Regions from separate parts of the Variovorax sp. OK605 genome, predicted to be linked through region 3. Evidence: predicted binding sites of a transcription regulator. Region 3 holds the regulator's gene; each other region holds the start of a gene.
The links. The regulator sigma-54, encoded in region 3, starts transcription at its own class of promoters, with help from an activator protein. The targets are predictions, from matches to a motif close to TGGCANGNAANCTGCTTT.
Positions count from the first base shown of each region.

Region 1: a site for sigma-54 is predicted at 2,433-2,450, ahead of BM013_RS17935 (pilin). Genes of this name have one in related genera too.
Region 2: a site for sigma-54 is predicted at 3,007-3,024, ahead of atzF (allophanate hydrolase). Genes of this name have one in related genera too.
Region 4: a site for sigma-54 is predicted at 2,681-2,698, ahead of BM013_RS38130 (circularly permuted type 2 ATP-grasp protein). Genes of this name have one in related genera too.

Region 1 covers NZ_FOWL01000006.1:270,704-276,036, reverse strand. The annotation lists gene BM013_RS17940 (PglL family O-oligosaccharyltransferase) at 1-1,608, opposite strand, end outside; gene BM013_RS17935 (pilin) at 1,902-2,372, opposite strand; gene BM013_RS17930 (3',5'-cyclic-nucleotide phosphodiesterase) at 2,579-3,382, opposite strand; gene BM013_RS17925 (CHASE2 domain-containing protein) at 3,412-5,333, opposite strand, start outside.
Region 2 covers NZ_FOWL01000004.1:465,811-471,143, reverse strand. The annotation lists gene BM013_RS13650 (AmpG family muropeptide MFS transporter) at 1-1,192, opposite strand, end outside; gene BM013_RS13645 (M48 family metallopeptidase) at 1,252-2,118, shown strand; gene atzF (allophanate hydrolase) at 3,053-4,828, shown strand; gene BM013_RS13635 (ABC transporter substrate-binding protein) at 4,848-5,333, shown strand, end outside.
Region 3 covers NZ_FOWL01000004.1:159,235-164,567, forward strand. The annotation lists gene BM013_RS12275 (phospholipase D family protein) at 1-1,546, opposite strand, end outside; gene rpoN (RNA polymerase factor sigma-54) at 1,557-3,158, opposite strand; gene lptB (LPS export ABC transporter ATP-binding protein) at 3,177-3,971, opposite strand; gene lptA (lipopolysaccharide transport periplasmic protein LptA) at 3,968-4,684, opposite strand; gene BM013_RS12295 (thiol:disulfide interchange protein DsbA/DsbL) at 4,848-5,333, opposite strand, start outside.
Region 4 covers NZ_FOWL01000027.1:33,300-38,632, forward strand. The annotation lists gene BM013_RS38120 (prolyl hydroxylase family protein) at 1-147, opposite strand, end outside; gene BM013_RS38125 (alpha-E domain-containing protein) at 177-1,133, opposite strand; gene BM013_RS38130 (circularly permuted type 2 ATP-grasp protein) at 1,153-2,652, opposite strand; gene BM013_RS38135 (oxepin-CoA hydrolase, alternative type) at 2,777-3,658, opposite strand; gene BM013_RS38140 (acetate--CoA ligase family protein) at 3,895-5,333, opposite strand, start outside.

The DNA.
Region 1 (5,333 bases), on a different contig from region 3:
GATCAGCTTGACGATCACGCGAGGCTCGGGGGAAAAGTGCAGGAGCCGCAGAGCCAGCGCATGAACTTCCAGCGCATTGGCGGGGGTCACCGCGGTGAGGGTGAGTTTGGCGAAAGCCACTTGATTGGCGAACAGCCACGAACCGCTCAACTTTTCGAGGGTGTCTTGCTCGTATGCGGGCAGCCGCTCCTCGCGAGGCAGGTAGATCTGGCTGATGCGAATGTAGTCCCAACTTGCATAGCAGACGATGGCAATCAACCCGACGGCCGGAGCCATCGACAGAGCCGATGCCCACCGCGAGGATCGAGCCGATTCAGTTCGCTTGGCAGACCAGAGCACCCCGAGGCAAAGACCGAAGACCATCTGGAATGGCCCGTACCACAACGGGTATTCGAGCAAACTGTGCAGCACGATCACACCCAGCAGTCCCCACACCATGAGGCGGAACGGATCGCGCTCGAGCCAAGGTCGCGAAGTGACCACCAACCAGAGAAATCCACCGCAAATCAGAACTGCGGCGGGAATGCCGAGTTCGACCGCCAGATGCAGCGGCAGGTTGTGGGCGTTGTCGAGGATCTCGACGAAGCGCGCCCCGGGATACAGCGTGCTGTGCATGTAGTGCGCAAAGCTCAGCTCGCCCCAGCCCCACCCGCGCCACGGATGCTCCGCGATGAGGGTCAGCACGTTGTGCCAAAGAATCAGCCGGCTGTGGCCCACTGGCGCGCCCTCGCTCAGGCGCTGCGCCATGCTCTCGCCCGCGCCGCCGACGAGTTGCGGCAGCGTCCAGGCGGACAGGAAGTACAAGGGGACCAAGCACAGCAGCGCCATCGGGACGGGCAGGCGGTATGGCATGTTTGGATTCGCCGCACTCCGGCACGGCTCGCGTCGCTCCCGCCGCGCCATCCAGGCCGTTACGCCGACGATGAGCAGAAATTCGAGCAGGCCCGTCCGCGACGTAGAAGCGGCGGCCGCCACCACCAGCAGGGCGATTGCCGCTAGCCAGGCAAGGCGCCTGAGGCGGCCCGTGCTTCTGCGTGCCGCATAAAGCCAGAGCGCGGAAATCAGGGCCATGCTGATCAAGCTGGCGAACTGATTGCGCTGGCGCAGATTGCCGAAAGCCTGTCCGACCGCAGGCGCGCTTGTCCAAGGCTCCAAGCGATCAGCCAACCCGAAGTACTGCAACAGGCCGAGCACGGCGCTGATGAGCCCTGCCCCCAACAAACCCTGGGCAAGAACCGCATGCCAGCGGGCGCCGTAGTGCGCGAGGCTCGAACCAAGACAGGCGGCCATAACGGCGGCAAAGATGGCGAGCACGGCGGGGCTGCGGGCACTGAGACCGAGCCCTGCTTCGAGAGAAGCGGCGACAAGGAGTGCGACCACGGCGAGGCAAGCCATTACCCGGCCGCTCAACTGGAGGACGCTCGCGTTGACCAGGATCAGCAAAAGCGCGATGGACAGCCACGACACCAACTGCTGCCAAACGTTGACAGAAGGGCCTGCAACGACCGGGAAGATGAAGGGCAACGCGATCAGAGCACTGCCGGAAGCCGAGGTGGCATCCAGCGAGGCACTCTCAGTGGCAAACCGTGGCAGCAGAGCGAATTTCATGGCCGATCTTGCTCACGAGCCTAGCGCTTCTTTGAAGCGATGCGCGTGACTTTCAGACCTTAGGTTCAATATCAAACGGAAACTGGTTTCCGACCAAGCGCTAGACGAGATAGAAAGCGAAAGCAAGCCCCCTCGGCTCGTCCGTAGGTAGGCAACGAGGGATTGCTCTCCCACCTGAATTAGCCAGCCGACTTGTTAAAGTTGATTTCCATTTTTTTAAATTAACACGACCCACTAAGGGCACTCAAACGAAAAAAGCCGCCCGGAGGCGGCTTAATAATTGACCAAGCTAATTAGACACCCGGGCATTCCTTAGGCGACAGCTTGACGGCCACCGAGGTAGCACAACCCCAAGTACCTGTCGTGCCACCAGTGCCTGCGGTGTCAGCGCCGCGAGTCCAAGTGATGGTTTGACCATTCACTTGGGCGTTGCCAATAAGCGTGCAAACGATGGTGCCACCCGAGTTTGCAGGGGCAGTGGCACCGGTGAAGCCAGTCATGGTAATCGCGCAGCGCTTCGTTGGCGTATTCAGGCCGATATCGGTGACATTGGCGGGCGGCGTGCCCGAGGCAATGCGGTCTTCGATGTTCACCTTGGCGGGAGTAATTTCCGCAAGGCCGCCAGCAACTTGCGACTTGGCAACGTAATCCTGATATGCCGGCAGAGCCACAGCAGCCAAGATACCGATGATCGCCACAACGATCATCAATTCGATAAGGGTAAAGCCGGCCTGTGCGCGGCGAGCGATGGTACGACGGTTCATTTAACTAACTCCAGGTTGGTTGGTTGTTACGCCCGGGAACCTGCCCGGAGCGGAGTACCTTCCGCAGCATCCGTGCCAGCCTGTTTTCAATCGCTTACATCTCGGGATTAGTGATTTTGTTCACACTTCAGTTACAGCGAGTGACACTTCTTGCTCTCGCACGAGACAAAAGGTGACAAGTTTGTCACCTCCTCTTTCCAACCAACTCAAAACGTCAACACCCCGTCCGCCCTCAACCACCGGATGTCCCTGTGCGCCAGCCCCGCGACCTGGTGATCCACCAGCGCGTCGATCTGGCTCATGATCTCCTCGGTCTCCGCGGGCTTCGTGTGCGTGATGTAGATCGGGAACTGCTTGCCCGGATCGATGCGCGCCAGTTCGTCGGCCAGCACCGCCGGCGACAGATGCAAGCTGCGTTCGGCCAGCGCCTGCTCCCTGCTGCTGAACGCCGTCTCGATCACCAGCATCGCCACGTCCAGCGCGTTCACCCGGTCCCAGAACGGCGCATTGCGCTCGGTGTCTCCGCTGAAGACCCAGTGAGCGCCCCCTTCGGCGCGCCGCACAGCGAAGCCGCAGGCCGGCACGGTATGCACCGCCGGCAGGACCTCGATGCGCTTGGGCTCGCGGCTCCCCAGATCCAGCACCTGGCCCACCACGATGTCGTGAAAACTGACGAACGGCGCATCCGCGCTCGGAATGCTCTCGAAATCCGGCCAGATGACGTTGTTGAACACATGCGCCCTTAGCGCCTCGATGGTGGCGCGCAGCGCATGCACGCGCAGGGGACGGGTGCGGCGGCTGCCGACGGCGTCGAGCATCAGGGGCAGCGCGGCGATGTGGTCGAGGTGGCAGTGCGTCAGCACGACGTCGTCGATGCCGGCCATTTCGTCGAGCGTGAGGTCTCCGACACCCGTACCCGCGTCCACGAGCAGGTCGGTGTCGACCAGGAAAGACGTGGTGCGGCAGCCCTTGGCGATGGCGCCCGAGCAACCCAGCACACGAACCTGCATTGTGAGAGACCCCTTGTGTGTGTCTGTCGTCATTTGGTTTCGAACCGGGTTGCGCCGTCCCAATTCGGGTCTTGCGGCCGCAACGCCATCGAGGCTAAACGCTGGGCGTAGAGCTGGTAAAGGACTTTTTTGGCATCGGCAACGAGCAGCGGGGCGAGCAGGTTGCGGCCCACGGCCCAGTCCTGGCGCCGGTACGCGGCAAGCACTTCGGCCCATCGGGCGAGCATCTGCTGTGCCTGTTCGACCGCCTCGGGCGTGCGCGCGGCCAAGGGGGTGAAGACGGCCACGGCCTGGGCTTTGCCCTTGACCAGCACGCTGTCCAGCTCCTGCCAGACGTAGTCCGGCGCCAGCTCGCGTGTCGCGCCGCTGGCCACGATTTCCACCCCGTAGTGTCCGCTCAAGCCCTCCAGCCGGGAAGCGAGATTGACTGCATCGCCGACCACGGTATAGCTGCGGCGCGCGGTCGAGCCCATGTCGCCCACGCTCATCACGCCGCTGTTGATGCCGATGCCCACGCTGATCTCGGGCCGGCCGCTGGCGCGGTGGGCCTGGTTGATGTCGCGCACGGCGTCGGCCATGCCCAGGGCCGCCCGCACGGCAAGGGTTGCGTGGTCGGGCGTGTCGATGGGTGCGCCCCAGAAGGCCATGACGCAATCGCCCATGTACTTGTCGATGGTGCCCCGGTGGGCGCTGATGACGTCGGTAAGCCGGCTGAACACGGTGTTGAGGAAGGCCTGCAGCTCCGCCGGCGCCATCTGCTCCGACAGGCGCGTGAAGTCGCGCATGTCGCAGAACACCACGGTCATCGGCTTGCTCTCGGCGCGCATGCTGTAACGGTCGGGGTGCACCATCATCTCGTCGACCAACTGGGGCGGCACGTAGGTGCCGAAGAGCCGCACCAGCCCTCGCCGCGCATGCGACTCGACGAAGTAGCCCCAGCTCATGTTGAGCGCGAAGGCCAGCGCGGTCATCGCGAGCGCCGACGCCAGCGGCAGGACGAGCCCATGGCCTAGGTAGAGGCAGACGTTGACGCCTGTGAGCGCGGCGATCGTGCCCGCGGCCAGCAGCAGCGCGCGCGGCGCCGACAGCATCGACAGCCCGAACGCGAGCACCAGTCCCGCCGCCAGGATCAGCAAGACTTCGTAGCCGGGCGCGTAGTCGGGCACGCTGAGCAGGCGGTGGTCGAACAGGGCCGAGACGATGTTGGCGTGCACCTCCACGCCGGGAAACGCCGCTTCGACGGGCGTGGCGCGCAGGTCCTGCAGCCCCGGCGCGGTGGCGCCCAGGAGCACGATCTTGTCTTTCAGTTCGCCCGCTGCAAGCCGGCCTTCGAGCACGTCGGCCGCCGGCACGTAGCGGAACGACCCGCCGTCCGCGCCGCCGGGTCCGCGAAACGGCACCTGCATGCTGGCGGTCTGGTCGACCGGAATGCGCAGCCGGCCGAGCCGCAGGGACTCGAGCCGGGCCGGTGCGCTGCCTGGCGCGAAGGCGGGCCGCACCGCGGGCTCGCCGTTCGCCAGCCTGTAGACCGCGAGGCCCAGCGATTCGTAGTACCCGGGCTGCGCCTGGGCGCCTTCGTAGCGGGCCAGCAGCGGCACGCCGCGAATCACGCCGTCGCCGCTGGCGCCGACCAGCGTGTTGAGGAAACCCGCGGCCGGCGCGGCCTGCGCCAGCGCGGGCAGGCTGGCGCCGAAACCGTTCCAGGCCGTGGCATAGACGCCGCCGGCCGGGAAGGCGTCGCCGGCCACCAGCGGCGCCACGGGCAATCGGCCCTTGGCGCTGGGCGTCTCCGACCGGGTGAAGTAATAGCCCAGCACCACGCGCTGGCCCTTCAGGGCTTCGGCGAAGGTGGCGTCGTGGTCCAGCGTCGGGGCCAGCCGCTCGACTTCCGATGCCAGGCCGGGCATGTCCTTCAGCGGCCCGCTCGCGATCTGGCGCAGCCGGTCGAGGC
Region 2 (5,333 bases), 310 kb from region 3:
TGGCCGAGTAGCTGATGTTCGTCAGGCTCGACAGGTACGCAATGAAGGCCGCCGAGGCGATGCCGCCGGCCAGGTTGTCGGCCGAGACCACGGCGATCAGCGCCGTCAGGTCGTGCCCGCGCGAGGCCAGCCAGGCGAACAGCAGGTTGCTGGCGGCGCTGAGCACCGCGCCCAGCATCAGCACCCGCATCACGCCCAGGCGCATCGACAGCACGCCGCCCACAAAGGCGCCCACCAGCGTCATGACCACGCCGTAGATCTTGCTGACCGTGGCCACCTCGTCCTTGGTGAAGCCCATGTCCACGTAGAACGGGTTGGCCATGATGCCCATCACCACGTCGCTGATGCGGTAGATGGCAATCAGCGAGAGGATCAGCGCGGCCTGCCATTTGTAGCGGCGGATGAAGTCGGCAAAAGGCTCGATGAGCGCGCCCTGCAGCCATTCGGCCGCGTTCTTCGCCTTGGGCAGCGCGCGCTGCACCGGTTCGGGCGACAGCAGCACGGTGACGACGCCCACCGCCATCGAGCCGGCCATCACCAGGTAGGCCGTCTTCCAGGCGCCGTTCTGGTAGGCCGCGGCCCCCGTGGCGGCCACGGCCGGCGCCACCTCGGCCCAGGCCGCGACCCACAGCACGCCCGCGCCGGCCCAGATCATGGCGAGCCGGTAGCCCGTCTGGTAGGCGGCGGCCAGCGCGGCCTGCTTGCGCGATTCGGCCGATTCGATGCGAAAGGCGTCCAGCGCGATGTCTTGCGTGGCCGAGCCGAAGGCCACCAGCAGCGCGCACCAGATCAGCGGCGTGAGCCCCAGGCGCGGGTCGTTCATGGCCATGCCGACCAGCCCCGCGACGACCAGGCCCTGCGCCAGCAGCAGCCAGCCGCGCCGGCGCCCCAGCAGCGTGGTCAGCGGCGGCAGCGGCAGCCGGTCGACCAGCGGCGCCCAGACCCACTTGAAGCCGTAGGCCAGCCCGACCCAGCTCAGGTAGCCGATGGTGGTGCGGTCGATGCCCGCCTCGCGCAGCCGGAAGCTCAGCGTGCCCAGCACCAGCAGCAGCGGCAGCCCCGCCGAGAAACCCAGCGCCAGCATGCGCAGCGTGGCGGGTTCGAGGTAGACCTTCAGCGCGTCGCGCCAGGGCGGGGTGGAGGAGGTGGGGGTTTCTGCAGGCGATGCGGACATGGGTGAGGGATTGTCCATGAGTGACGGGGGCCATCGGGGCGCCGTTTGTCTTCATTTGTTCCTATGATCCGGCCCCTATGTGCATACGATGCGATCGCTCCGAATTCGCCGCGCCGGCCGCGGCGTCGCCCTGGAATCCACGGCGGGCCTTCCTGCTGGCCGCGGCCGGCGTGGCCGGCACGGCCCTGAGCGGCGCGGCGCTGGCGCAGGTCAACGTCGGCAATGCCTCGATGGCGCGCAACCTCGTGCCCGCCGACAAGATCGAGGCGGCCGGCGTTCAGCAGTACGGCCAGTTGCTCGAACAGGCGCGCGCCAAGGGCGCGCTGGCGGGCGACGGCAACCCGCAGCTGCAGCGCCTGCGCGCCATCGCGAACCGCCTCATTCCCTTCGCCACGCCGTGGAACGCACGTGCCCGCGAGTGGAAGTGGGAGGTCAACCTGATCGGCAGCAAGCAGATCAACGCCTTCTGCATGCCCGGCGGCAAGATCGCCTTCTTCACCGGCATCCTCGAGCAGCTCAAGCTCAGCGACGACGAAGTCGCCATGGTCATGGGCCACGAGATGGCCCACGCGCTGCGCGAGCACGCGCGCGCCCGCATGGCCAAGAGCGCGGGCACCGGCGCGGCGCTCTCCATCGGTGCGCAGCTGCTCGGCCTGGGCCAGGTGGGCGACCTGGCGGCGCGCGCCGGCACGCAGCTCATCACCCTCAAGTTCAGCCGCAGCGACGAGACCGAGGCCGACCTGGTGGGCCTGGAACTCGCGGCGCGCGCGGGCTTCGATCCGAAGGCATCGGTGTCGCTGTGGCAGAAGATGGCCACGGCCTCCAAGAACCAGGGCGGATTGAATTTCCTGTCGACTCACCCGACCGGGCCGGACCGCATTGCGAAGCTGGAGGCGAATTTGCCGAAGGTGGAGAAGCTCTACCGCGACGCCAGGAAGAGCTGAGTTTCTCCCTCCCCTTCCGGGGGAGGGCAGGGGTGGGGGCACGATGGCTTTCGAATAAGCGCGGCGCCTGATCGAAGGCTCGCCCCCATCCCAGCCTTCCCCCGGAAGGGGAAGGAGCAAGACACACGTCGTGCATCGCAGGCTGCTTGCCTTTCTCCGTTCCCTCCCAGGGGAGGGCGGGGTGGGGGCACGACGGCCTTCGAACAACCACGGCGCCTGATCGAAGGCCTGTCCCCATCCCAGCCTTCCCCCGGAAGGGGAAGGAGCAAGACACGCGTCGTGCATCGCAGGCTGCCTGCATTTCTCCCTCCCCTCCCGGGGGGAGGGCAGGGGTGGGGGCACGACGGCTTTTGAATAACCACGGCGCCTGATCGAAGGCCTGCCCCCATCCCAGCCTTCCCCCGGAAGGGGAGGAGCAAGACACACGTCGTGCATCGCAGGCTGCCTGCATTTCTCCCTCCCCTCCCGGGGGGAGGGCAGGGGTGGGGGCACGACGGCTTTTGAATAACCACGGCGCCTGATCGAAGGCCTGCCCCCATCCCAGCCTTCCCCCGGAAGGGGAGGAGCAAGACACACGTCGTGCATCGCAGGCTGCCTGCATTTCTCCCTCCCCTCCCGGGGGGAGGGCAGGGGTGGGGGCACGACGGCTTTTGAATAACCACGGCGCCTGATCGAAGGCCTGCCCCCATCCCAGCCTTCCCCCGGAAGGGGAGGAGCAAGACACACGTCGTGCATCGCAGGCTGCCTGCATTTCTCCCTCCCCTCCCGGGGGAGGGTAGGGGTGGGGGCATGACGGCCTTCGAACAACCACGGCGCCTGACCGAAGCCCAGCCCCCATCCCAGCCTTCCCCCGGGAGAGGAAGGAGCCAATCCAACACCCATTCCCGCTGGCACGCCGCTTGCATCTCGACTTGTACACAAGTTTGGATGCCTGATGATGGTGCATGAAGAAAACGGATCGCCTGCCGCCGCCTGGATCGCGAAGTTCGCGCAACCCGTCGCGCACGCACGGGCCGGCGATGCCCTCGGTTTCGCCCTGCCGCTCGCCGGCCTGCGCTTCGCGGTCAAGGACAACATCGACGTGGCCGGCGTGCCCACCACCGCCGCCTGCCCGGCCTTCGAGCGGCACCCCTCGGTTCATGCGACCGTGGTGCAGCGCCTGCTCGAAGCCGGTGCATCGCTGGCCGGCAAGACCAACCTCGACCAGTTCGCCTGCGGCCTGAACGGCACGCGCTCGCCGTACGGCGAGGTGCCCAATGCCTTCGACGCACGCTATGTCTCGGGCGGGTCCAGCTCGGGCTCGGCCTACGTGGTGGCGACCGGCGAGGTCGACTTCGCGCTCGGCACCGACACCGCCGGCTCGGGCCGCGTGCCGGCCGGGCTCAACAACATCGTCGGGCTGAAGCCCTCGCGCGGGCTGCTGAGCGCCTTCGGCGTGGTGCCCGCGGCGCAGAGCGCCGACTGCGTTTCCATCTTCGCGCGCACCGTCGCCACCGCCGTCGACGTGCTGCTGGCCGCCGCCGGCCATGATGCGCGCGACCCGTACTCGCGGGATTTCTCGCGCGACCTGCCATTGCGCCGCCAGCCACTCCCCGCGCGCTTCAACTTCGGCGTGCCCGACACGCTGAGCTTCTTCGGCGACACCGCCGCCGAGCAGGCCTTCAACGACGCCACCGCGCGGCTGCTGGCCCTGGGCGGCTCGCCCGTCACCATTCCCTACGCGCCGCTGGCCGAGGCGGCCGCGCTGCTGTACGAAAGCGCACTGGTCGCCGAGCGCTACGCCGCGGTGCGTCCGTTCTTCGACGCCCATGCGCAAGAGGTGATCGAGCCCGTGCGCGGCATCCTCGCCCAGGGCCAGGGCTACACCGCCGCCGACGTGTTCGACGCCCAGACCCGCCTGCGCGCCATCGCCCAGCAGGTCGAGCCCATGTGGCGCCACATCGACGTGCTGGTGGTGCCCACCGCGCCCACGCACTACACGCGCGAGCAGATGCGCGCCGACCCGGTCGTGCTCAACCGCAACCTGGGCGCGTACACCAACTTCGTCAACCTGCTCGACTACGCCGCGCTCTCGGTGCCCGGCAGCCTGCGCGCCGACGGCCTGCCGTTCGGCATCACGCTGATCGGGCCCTGCGGCAGCGACCTGGCATTGGCCGATCTGGGTCAGCGCTTTCATCACTCCACCGGCCTCCCGCAGGGCGCAACGGGCACGCCGCTGCCGGCGATGCGCGCCATTCCGGGGCTCGCCGCCGAGGGTGCCGACCTGCTGCCGATCGCCGTCGTCGGCGCGCACCTGTCGGGCATGCCGCTCAACAGCCAGCTCACCGAGCGCGGCGCCACGCTGCTGCGCGCCACCACCACCGCGCCGGCCTATCGCCTGCATGCGCTGCCCGGCACCGTGCCGCCCAAGCCGGGCCTGCAGCGCGTGGCTGAAGGCAGTGAAGGCAATAAAGGCAGTGAAGGCGCCGCCATCGCGCTCGAAGTCTGGGCCGTGCCCCTCGCGCAGGTCGGCAGCTTCCTCGCGCTGATCCCGCCGCCCCTGGGCCTCGGCAGCGTCGAGCTGGCCGACGGCAGCTGGGTGAAGGGCTTCATCTGCGAAGGCCATGCACTGGCCGGCGCGCAGGACGTGACTTCGCATGGCGGCTGGCGTGCCTACGTCGCGAGCCGCGCCACCCCTTCTTCTTTCTCTCCTTCTCCTTCTTCTCTTTGACCTTGACCCAGGAGCCCCGATGAGCACCCAAGACAAACCATCCGCATCGCACCGCCGCCGCCAATTGCTGCAGGCCGGCGCCGCGGGCCTGGCCGTGCTGGCCGCGCCCGCCATGGTGCGCGCGCAGGGCGCGCCCAAGCTGCGCATCGGCTTCTGGCCCGTGGCCGCCGGCCTGCCGTTCTTCGCGGCCGTGGACAAGGGCTACTTCAAGGAAGCCGGCCTCGACGTCGAGCCGCTGAAATTCGCCGGCGCCCAGCAGGTCATGGAAGGCATGCTCGCCGGGCGCTGCGACGGCAGCGCCAACGGCACCGGCTCGGCCAACCTCGCCATCGGCGAGATCGCGCAGCCGGGTCTCTTCAAGATCTTCTGCACCAACCCGAGCAACGCCAAGTTCGTGCTCGACGAGTTCATCGTCGCCAAGGACAGCCCCATCAAGAGCATGGCCGAGCTGGCCGGCAAGAAGGTCGCCTCGGGCCCCGGCATCCAGAACGTCACGCTGTGCAAG
Region 3 (5,333 bases):
AGAAGCCCGAGTCGGGCTCCTCGGTCAGCACGGTGAGCTTGCCGGCCTCCTCGCTGGTCCATTCGATGCGCGACTCGTTGCTGCCCTCGGCAAAGCGCAGCCGGTAGGCGCCCTGCTGCTTGAGCACGTCGAGCAGCTTGAGCATCTGCTGCGCCATTTCGGGGCTGTGGATGATCAGGCCGATCTCGGTATTGGCCGACTCCGAGCGCGGATCGAAATTCATCGACCCCACGAACAGCGTGCGCCGGTCGATCACCGCCGACTTGGCGTGCAGCCGGCCCACCGAGGTGCCGAACAGCCCCAGCCGCACGCTGCGCCGGGTGCGCGTGGAGCTCAGCTCGTACAGGTCGGCGCCCAGCTTGAGCATGTCCGGGCGGTAGCGCCGGTAGGCGGTGTGCACCAGCGGCTCGTCGGTGGCGGCCAGCGAATTGGTGACCACGCTGATCTTCACGTCGCGCCGGCGGATCTCGCGCATCACTTCCAGCCCCGTGGCGCCCGGGATCAGGTACGGCGAGACGATGGTCACCTCGGCGCGCGCACGGCGCATCTGCTCGACCACGTTGTAGCGCACGCTGTCCACGTCCAGCAGCGGCACGCCGCCGTACGAGGCGGTCTTGCCGATCACGCGGTCGGGCGAATCGGCGTAGGCCTCGGCCAGGGTCCAGATCAGGTTGAGCTTGCCGCTGTCCAGGTCGTCGGCCATCGGGCTGTAGCCCAGCAGGTCGTTGGGCGCGGGCGGCGGCGGGGGTGGCGTGGTGCCGGGCGCGGTGGCGGCCTCGAAGCGGCGCTGCAGCTCCTCGCGCGACAGGTCGCTGGCCACGACCGACGCCACCGGCCGCACGTAGACGCTGTTCCAGTACTGGTCGAACAGGCTGCCCAGCCGCGGCATCAGCGCGCCGGTGACGAAGGTGTCCAGGTCGAGGAAGTTCTCGCCCGCGGTGCGCCGGAAGTACTGGTTGCCGATGTTGCGTCCGCCCGCCACCGCCATCGCGCCGTCGGCGATGAACAGCTTGTTGTGCATGCGCCGGTTCACGCGGCTGAAGTCGAACAGCGACGCGGTGAAGCGCTTCAGGATGCTGCCGCGTCCGGCCGGGAACGGGTTGAACAGGCGCAGCTCCACGTTGGGCGTGGCGGCGAAGCCGCGCAGCAGCTCGTCCTCGCCCGAGGTGTAGAGGTCGTCCATGAGCAGCCGCACGCGCACGCCGCGCAGCGCGGCGTCGCGCAGGGTGCGCAGCAGGTAGCGGCCGGTCTCGTCGTTCTCGATCTGGTAGTACTGCACGTCGAGCGTGCGCTGCGCGCGGCGGGCCAGCTGGATGCGGGTGTCGAAGGCGAAGTCGCCGCCGGGCATCAGGCGAAAGCCGCTCAGGTCGGGGTCGGGCTGGGCAGCCAGCGCGATCTTGCCCAGCGCGGTGTCGGCCGACGCGGCCATGGCCTTGGTGGGCGGGCGCGGGGCCTCGTCGGGCAAGGTGGCGCAGCCGGAAAAAAACAGCACGGCAAGCAAAGCCGACATCCAATGCCCCCAGCGCGACATCGGGCGACGGCTCATCGGCGGCTTTCTACAGCGCCTTGCGCAGGTTGGCGGGGGCGATGCGCAGCGCTTCGCGGTACTTGGCCACGGTGCGGCGCGCGCACTCGATGCCCTGCTCCTTCAGCATCTCGGAGATCTGGCTGTCCGACAGCGGCTTCTTGATGCTCTCGGAGCTCACGAACTGCTTGATCAGCGCGCGCACCGCGGTGCTCGACGCGTTGCCGCCGGTCTCGGTGCCCAGCGCCGAGCCGAAGAAGTACTTGAGCTCGACCGTGCCGTACGGCGTGGACATGTACTTGGCGGTGGTCACGCGCGAGATGGTCGACTCGTGCAGGCCCAGCTCGTCGGCGATCTCGCGCAGCACCAGCGGGCGCATGGCGAGCTCGCCGTGCACGAAGTAGCTCTTCTGCCGCTCGACGATGGCGTTGCTCACGCGCAGGATGGTGTCGAAGCGCTGCTGGATGTTCTTGATGAACCAGCGCGCCTCCTGCAGCCGCTGCGACAGCGCCTGGCTGCCCTCGCCCTTGTGCGCTTTGAGCGCGCCGGCGTAGATGTCGTGCACGCGCAGGCGCGGCATGACCTCGGGGTTCAGCATGACGCGGAACTTGATGTTGGTGCCGCGGCCCGTCTTGGTGACGATCACGTCGGGAATGACGATGTTGCGCTCGACGTCCACGAAGCGCCGGCCTGGCTTGGGCTCCAGGCGCGCGATGATCTGCAGCGCCGAGCGCACCAGCTCCTCGTTGGTGCGGGTGAGCGTGGCCAGCCGCTTGAAGTCGCGCCGCGCGAGCAGCTCCATCGGCAGCTTGCAGATGGCGATGGCGGTCTTGCGGACCAGCGCTTGGTCGTCGCTCTCGTCCTCGCTGGCCAGCGCGCGCAGCTGGATGCTCAGGCATTCGCCCAGGTCGCGCGCGCCGACGCCGGCGGGCTCCAGGCTCTGCAGCAGGCCCAGCGCCACCTGGAAGTGGTGCACGAGGTCGTCGAACTGGTCGTTGTCGTCGCCGGCCAGGCCCGAGGCCAGCGCGGGCAGCGAGTCTTCGAGGTAGCCGTCGTCGTTGAGCGATTCGATCAGGAAGCGCAGCGCGGCGTTGTCGTTCTCGTTCAGCCGCAGGCTCAGCGCCTGGCGGTGCAGGAACGACTGCAGCGACTCCTGGCTGCGCGCGAGCTCGGTGGCGTCGGCGCGTTCGTCGTCGCCCAGGTTGTTCTGGCGCGCGGGCGCGTCGCTGCCCCACTCGCTGTCGTCGGGCGCCGCCATGTCGACGGTGCCGTCGCCTTCCCAGTCGGGCTCGCGCTCGGTGATTTCGGCGGCCGGGCCGTCGGACTCCGTGCTGCTGGTGCTGGTTTCCGTGGACGTGCTGGAGGTGCTTGCGGATGGAGTGAAGTCGCCCTCGCCGCCATCGGCGCTGTCGCCTGCGTCATCGCGCGGCACCGGCGCATCGGCCGTGTCGAGCCCGAACTCCTCGCGCGCCGCCTCTTCCGCGGTGCGCTCCAGGAACGGGTTCTCGTCCAGCATCTGCTCCACCTCCTGGCTCAGTTCGAGCGTGGAGAGTTGCAGCAGCCGAATGGACTGCTGGAGCTGGGGCGTCAGCGCAAGATGCTGCGAGACGCGAAGGGACAGCCCTTGCTTCATGGAGAACCCGACCCTCCCTTACATCCGGAAGTGCTCGCCGAGGTACACCCTGCGTACTTCGGCGTTGTCGACGATCTCCGAAGGCGTGCCTTGTGCCAGCACGTGCCCGTCGCTGATGATGAACGCGTGGTCGCAGATGCCCAGCGTCTCACGCACGTTGTGGTCGGTGATGAGCACGCCGATGCCACGTTCCTTCAGGAAACTGATGATCCGCTGGATCTCGATCACCGCGATCGGGTCGATACCGGCAAAGGGCTCGTCCAGCAGGATGAAGCGCGGCTGGGTGGCCAGCGCGCGCGCGATCTCGACGCGGCGGCGCTCGCCGCCCGACAGCGCCAGCGCGGGCGAATCGCGCAGATGGTCCACGCGCAGGTCGGCCAGCAGCTCGGACAGGCGCTCTTCGATGTGCTGCTTGGACAGCGCCGCCATCTTGCCGTTGGCGTCGGGCTCCTGCTGCAGCTCGAGCACGGCGCGCACGTTTTCCTCGACCGTGAGCTTGCGGAAGATCGAGGCTTCCTGCGGCAGGTAGCTCAGGCCCATGCGGGCGCGGCGGTGGATCGGCATGTGGGCGATCGGCTCGCCGTCGATGGTGATGTCGCCCGCGTCGGCACGCACCAGCCCGACGATCATGTAGAACGAAGTGGTCTTGCCCGCGCCGTTCGGCCCGAGCAGCCCGACGACTTCGCCCTTCTGCACGTCGAGAGAGACGTCCTTCACGACCGTGCGGCTGCCGTAGCTCTTCTTCAGGCCGCGCGCGACCAGGCGGCTGCCCGGCGTGCCGTTGGCGTCCTGCGTTCCAGCGGTTTCGATCACTTGCGGGTTTCTCCCTCGTCACTGAGCGTGGTGCTCGGGCGCAGGCCCTTGCCGGGCGCCGGGGTGGGTGCCGGCGGCGGCGCCTTGGCACCGGCCGGAGCGCCCGGAACGGCAGCGCCGGGCGCGGTCGCGGCCTTGGGGGTCAGGATGGTCTTCACGCGGCCACCCGGGGTGGACGCGTTGACGGCGGTGTTCGGCGGCACGGTGGAACCGTTGACCGTGTAGGTGTCGTTGCTCTGGTCGTAGACGATCAGCGCGCCCTGGCTCTCGTCGTTCGGCGTGGCGCCGAGCAGGCGGCGCATCACGGCGTTGCGGATGAACTTGACGTTGTCGGCGCGGCTGTCGTACTCGATGACTTCCGACTCGCCCTCGATCCACTCGTCGGGCGCGTTGCGCTTCTGCTTGTAGTAAGCGCGCTTGCCGGGTGCCGCGGTGACCACGCCGTACTGGTAGCCCTCGGCGTCCTGGCGCACGTCCAGGCGTGCGCCGCGGATGATGATCGTGCCCTTGGTGACCAGCACGTTGCCCGTGAACACGCTGGTCTGCTTCAGGTCGTCGTAACGCATGGCGTCCGACTCGATGTTCATCGGCTTGGTACGGTCGGCGGTCTCGGCCAGCGCGCCCGAAGCGAAGCCGGCCAGCAGGAGCGCGGCGGCGGCCAGGCGGCCGACGCGACGCAGGAGGGGAGTGGTGGGGTAAGAGTGCAATGTCATAGAGGCACGAAACTTGCTCGGCATTGTATGCGGCTGATTGCGTCAGCCCCGCACGCACAGATGAAAAAGCCCGCCGAGGCGGGCCAGGTATCCCTTGCAAAAAGGGAGAAGGCAGCGGCAGGAAATGCGCGCGGCCTCGGGCGTCAGCCCTTCTTTGCTTCGGTCAGCCCTTCTTTGCTTCGCCGACCAGATAGTTCACGACCTGAAGCACCTTGGTCATGTTACCGGCGGTCTCGCCATCCACATACCAACGGCCGGCCACTGCCATCGCGGGAACGCCGGCCACCTTGTAGGCGTCGGTCATCTGCGTGGCGCGCTTGGCCTTGCTGGCCACGCCGAACGAGGTGAAGGTTTCCTTGAACTTGGCGCCGTCCAAGCCGTTGGCCGAGGCCCAGGCAATGATGTTGGCGTCGCCGTTCACGTTCTGGCGCTGCGCGTGGATCGCGCTGAACACCTTCGGCTGGAACTCGTCGACCTTGCCCATGGCTTCCAGCGCGTAGTACAGGCGCTGCTTGGCTTCGACGTCGTTGCCCACGAACGGCACGGGAATGCGGCGGAACGCGACTTCCTTCGGCAGCGTCTTGACCCAGGCTTCGAGGGACGGTTCGAAGTCGTTGCAATGCGGGCAGTTGTACGAGAAGAACTCGAC
Region 4 (5,333 bases), on a different contig from region 3:
CGGCATCGCCTTCGGGCCATCGGCGGTGCGCACGCCGGCCGACGCGAAACCTTCGCGCTCGGCCAATGCGATGAGCTGCTCGCACTCCTCGGGCTCGACCAAGCCCTCGATGGAAAACGCGCGCGGCGAATGGGCAACCAGCCGCATGCGTGCGCTGCCCTCTTTCGCAGCGGTCGTCAGTGCGTGGGAACCAGGAAGTCCTGGCTGATGCGCCCGCCCAGCTCGTTCACGCGGTCGAGGAACTGCGTGAGGTAGGCGTGCAAGCCCGTCGCCAGGATCTCGTCGACGCGCGCGTACTGCAGGTCGGCCAGCAGCTTGCCGGCGCGGCGTTGCGTTTCGGCGCTCTGCTCGTTCTGCACCTTCGCGAGGTTGTTGACCACCTCGACCAGGCTCGCATGCAGCGAGCGCGGCATGTCGGCGCGAAGAATCAGCAGCTCGGCCACGCGCTCGGGCTTGATCACGTCGCGGTACACCTTGCGGTACACCTCGAAGGCCGAGACGCTGCGCAGGATCGCGCTCCAGTGATAGAAGTCGTACTCCTGGTCTTCCTCGGTGGCGGCACCGAAGAACTCGCTGTTCAGCGCGTGGAATTTCACGTCGACCAGCCGCGCCGTGTTGTCGGCGCGTTCGAGGAACGTGCCCAGGCGCGAGAAGTAGAAAGCCTCGTCCTGCAGCATCGTGCCCAGCGTGACGCCGCGCGACAGGTGCGAGCGGAACTTGACCCACTCGAAGAACTGGCCCGGGTCGCGCTCGAAGTCGCCCGAGCGCAGCATGCGGTTCACTTCGAGCCAGGTGGTGTTCTGCGTTTCCCAGGCCTCGGTGGTGAGCGCGCCGCGCACCGCGCGGGCGTTCTCGCGCGCGGCCTTCAGGCAGGACACGATCGACGAGGCATTGCTCTCGTCCTTGACCATGAACTCCATCACTTCCTTGGGCGCGATCTGGTCGTACTTCTGGTTGTACAGGGGCAGCAGTTCGCTGATGGACAGCACGCCCTGCCAGCCGTACTTGGCGACTTCGGCGGACTGCGGCAGCAGCGAGGTCTGGTAGTTCACATCGAGCATGCGCGCCGTGTTCTCGGCGCGCTCGGTGTAGCGGGACATCCAGTAGAGATGGTCGGCGGTGCGGGACAGCATCGTGTGGGCTCCTACATTCCTACGTGGACGATTGGCTTTGCGACTGCGTGGCCGCCTTGGGCTTCGGCGCGCGATCGGCTTCGAGGATCCAGGTGTCCTTGGTGCCGCCGCCCTGCGACGAATTGACCACCAGCGAACCTTCCTTCAGCGCCACGCGCGTGAGGCCGCCGGGCACCATCTGCACTTCGCTGCCCGAGAGCACGAAGGGGCGCAGGTCGATGTGGCGCGGCGCGATGCCGGCGTCCACGAAGGTGGGCGAGGTCGACAGGCTCAGCGTGGGCTGGGCGATGTAGCCGTCGGGCTTGGCGATCACGGCCTTCTTGAAGTCCTCGATCTCGGCCTGCGTGGCGGCCGGGCCGATCAGCATGCCGTAGCCGCCGGCGCCGTGCACCTCCTTCACGACCAGGTCCTTCATGTTGTCCAGCGTGTACTGCAGCTCGTCCTTGTTGCGGCACATGTAGGTAGGCACGTTCTTCAGGATCGGCTTCTCGCCGAGGTAGAACTCGATCATCTTCGGCACGTACGGGTAGATCGACTTGTCGTCGGCCACGCCGGTGCCCACGGCATTGCAGATCACGACGTTGCCCGCGCGGTAGGCGCGCATGAGGCCTGCCGTGCCCAGCGTGGACGTGGGGCGGAACACCTCGGGGTCGAGAAAGTCGTCGTCCACGCGGCGGTAGATGACGTCCACGCGCTTGGGGCCGCGCGTGGTGCGCATGTAGACGAAGTCGTCCTTGATCAGCAGGTCCTGGCCCTCGACCAGTTCCACGCCCATCTGCTGGGCCAGGAAGGCGTGCTCGAAGTAGGCGCTGTTGTACATGCCGGGCGTGAGCACCACCACCGTGGGCTCGGCCGTGGCCGGCGGCGCGCTGGCGCGCAGGGTCTCGAGCAGCAGGTCGGGGTAGTGCGCGACCGGCGCGATGCGGTTCTGGTTGAACAGCTCGGGGAAGAGCCGCATCATCATCTTGCGGTTCTCCAGCATGTAGCTCACGCCGCTGGGCACGCGCAGGTTGTCCTCGAGCACGTAGTACTCGCCGTTGCCGTCGGCATCGGGGGCGCGCACGATGTCGATGCCCGAGATGTTCGAGTACACGTTGTGCGGCACGTTCACGCCCATCATCTCGGGACGGAACTGGGCGTTGTTCAGGATCTGCTCGGCCGGGATGATGCCGGCCTTGATGATTTCCTGGTCGTGGTAGACGTCGTAGAGGAAGCGGTTGAGCGCCGTGACGCGCTGCACGAGCCCCTTCTCCATGCTGGCCCACTCGTGGGCGGGAATGATGCGGGGCAGCAGGTCAAACGGGATGAGCCGCTCGGTGCCGGAGCCGTCCTCGTCCTTCGCGCCGTACACCGCGAAGGTGATGCCGACCCGGCGGAAGATCATTTCCGCCTCTTCGCGCCGCGAACGCATCACCTCACCGGGTTGCTTCGCGAGCCATTGGTCGTAGCGCTTGTAGTGCTGTCGGATCGCAGCCCCCGAGTAGGGCAACTGCTCATACATCTCGTCGAATTTGTGCATGGAACGACCAATCTCCTTGAGCCATAGCTTAGCAAGTTCGAGGCCAGTGAAAGCCCTGATGCGAAGCCCAAGGAAACGGTCGAGGGTCTTTTTTTTCGTGTTCCCGGCGTGCGCTGCCGCCGAATCACTGCAGGGTGCCGTCGCCGGCCACCGCGCCCCTGCGCGGCGCCAGGAACCGGCGGATGCGGTCGCCGGCCTCGTCGCCGTACAGGCTGGTCAGGAAGGATTCACGTTCGGCGTCCAGCTGCTCGCGCCGCGCCCGGCCGCGCGCGCCGTGCACCAGCGCCTTGATGCGCGCCTGCGCCTCGAACGGCCCGCGCGCCAGTTCCTGCGCCCAGCCGAGCGCCGCGTTGTAGGCGCTGCCGGCAGGCACCACCTTGTTGACCACGCCCCAGCCATGCAGGCGCTCGGCGCTCACCGGCGTGCCGTCGAGCAGCATCTCGAGCGCGGCCTGCGGCGGCAAGGCCCGCGCCAGCGAATCGGTGCCGCCCGCTTCGGGCGACAGGCCCATGTTGACGTAGGACATCGCAAAGCGCGCGTCCTCGGCCGCCACGATCAGGTCGCACGCCAGGCACACCGAGAAACCACCGCCCATGGCCGCACCCTCGACCGCGGCAATCACCGGCTGGGGCGCTTCCTGCAGGGCCATGACCCACTCGTGCAGCGCGTCGATGTGGCCGCGCTGCTCCGCCTCCGGAAACTTGCGCTGCCGCGCCAGCCGCTTGAGGTCGCCGCCGCCGGAAAAGTGGGCGCCGTCGCCGCGCAGCACGATGGCGCGCACGGTGCGAAAACCCGCGGTCGCCCGCACGGCCTGGGCGGCGGCGCGGTAGATGGACGGGTTGAGCGCGTTGCGCGAGCGCGGGTTGCTGATCGTCAGCACCAGCACGGCGCCTTCGCGGTGCGTGCGCAGGTGGGCACCGGCGGGTTCGATGGGCTCGGCGCCCTCGGCGAACGCTTCGGGGCCCGGCCCGACCCCGTCGCGCGCGGGCAGCGCGTCGGCGTTCATGACGACACCCCCAAGGGCAGCGAGAACAGCGAGGGCAGCGAAGACAAGGCGAGATGGGGCGTGAAGCAGTGGCGCATGGTGTTTCCTTTCGGAAATGAATACGAAACTACTCAACGCATCGGATTCAGAACGGCACGACCCCGGCTTAGGTTTCAGCCCGCAATTTGCCAACTACTTCACAGATTTAAGGGTTCGGCGCCCGGCTTTCGCCGTCCGCGACGCCTCCCGGCGCGCGTTCAGCCGGCGCGTTCGACCAGCGCGTCCACCACCATCGCCCCCTCGCCCACCGCCCCGACCATGACCGGGTTCACGTCGATCGAGGCGATCCGGCCGCCCGCCGCCGCAATGAGCCGGCCCACCGCCACGACCACCTCGGACAGCGCCTGCACGTCCAGCGGCGGCTCGCCGCGCACGCCGCCGAGCAGCGGCGCGATGCGCAGCGTGCTCAGCGCGGCCTTCACCTCGGCCGCGTCGAAGGGCGGCAGCAGCACCGCCACGTCCTGCATCGCCTCGACGTTGGTGCCGCCGTCGCCGACCACCACGACCGGGCCGAACACCGGATCCAGCCGCGCGCCGACCATGAACTCGTGCCGCCCCTTGTGCATGGCCGCCACCAGCACGCCCTCGCGCGCCGCGCCCAGTTCGGCCAGCTTGGCCCATTGCGCGTCGAACAGCGCCGCCGCCTCGTCGGCGCTGCCGACCCGCAGCGCCACCAGGCCGTGTTCCGACTTGTGCGGCACGTCGGCCGAGCAGGCTTTCACCACCGCCGGGGCACCCGCCTCGGCCACCGCACCCCAGGCATCGCGCGCCTGCGCCGCCGTGCGGCACAGCCGGTGCGCCACCACCGGCACGCCGCGCGCGGCCAGCAGCGCAAGGCTCTCGGCCTCGTTCAGGAAACGGCCGCTGCCCCGCGGCAGCGCGGGCGCCGCCTCTTCGGGCCAGGCCGCGTGCGACTCGCGCATCAGCGCCGTGTGCGACGCCAGTTGCGCCAGCACGCCCAGCGCCTCGGTCTCGTTGCCGAAGGTCGGGATGCCGCGGGCCTTGAACGGCGCGGCCACGCTCGCCTGCCAGGCGGCCACCACCACCGGCTTGCCCGTTGCGGCCTCGAACTTCGCGGTGTCGTTCGCGAAGGCCTCGACGTCGTAGCCCGCGCCAGCCACCGGGATGTTGATGAAGAACAGGTCGGCCGCCGGGTCCTGCGCCACGGCGGGCAGCACGTCGCCGAACAGGCCGCTGTTGGACAGCAGCGCGGCGGTGATGTCGATCGGGTTGGTCGCCGTCGCGAAGCCCGGCAGCCGCGCGGCCACGTCGCGCCGCGTGGCGGGCGAGAGTTCCGCCAGCGGCAGCTTGAACTCTTCCGACGCGTCCGCGCCCATCACGCAGCTCGCGCCCGAGTTGCTGATGACCACCAGCCGCCGCCCCTCGGGCCGCCAGCCCTTCAGGTAGGCCTCGGCCGCCAGCGCCTGCGCGTGCGGGTCGCGCACCCGCCAGATGCCGTGGTGGCGCAGGAAGGCGTCGACCGCGCGGTCTTCGTTGGCCAGCGAGCCGGTGTGCGACGACGCCGCCTTCTGACCGCTCGCGCAGCGCCCTGCCTTCACCGCGATGATCGGCAGGTCGCGCTCGCGTGCATAGGCGGCCGTGCGGGCCAGCATCTCGGGGTTGGCGATGTTCTCCA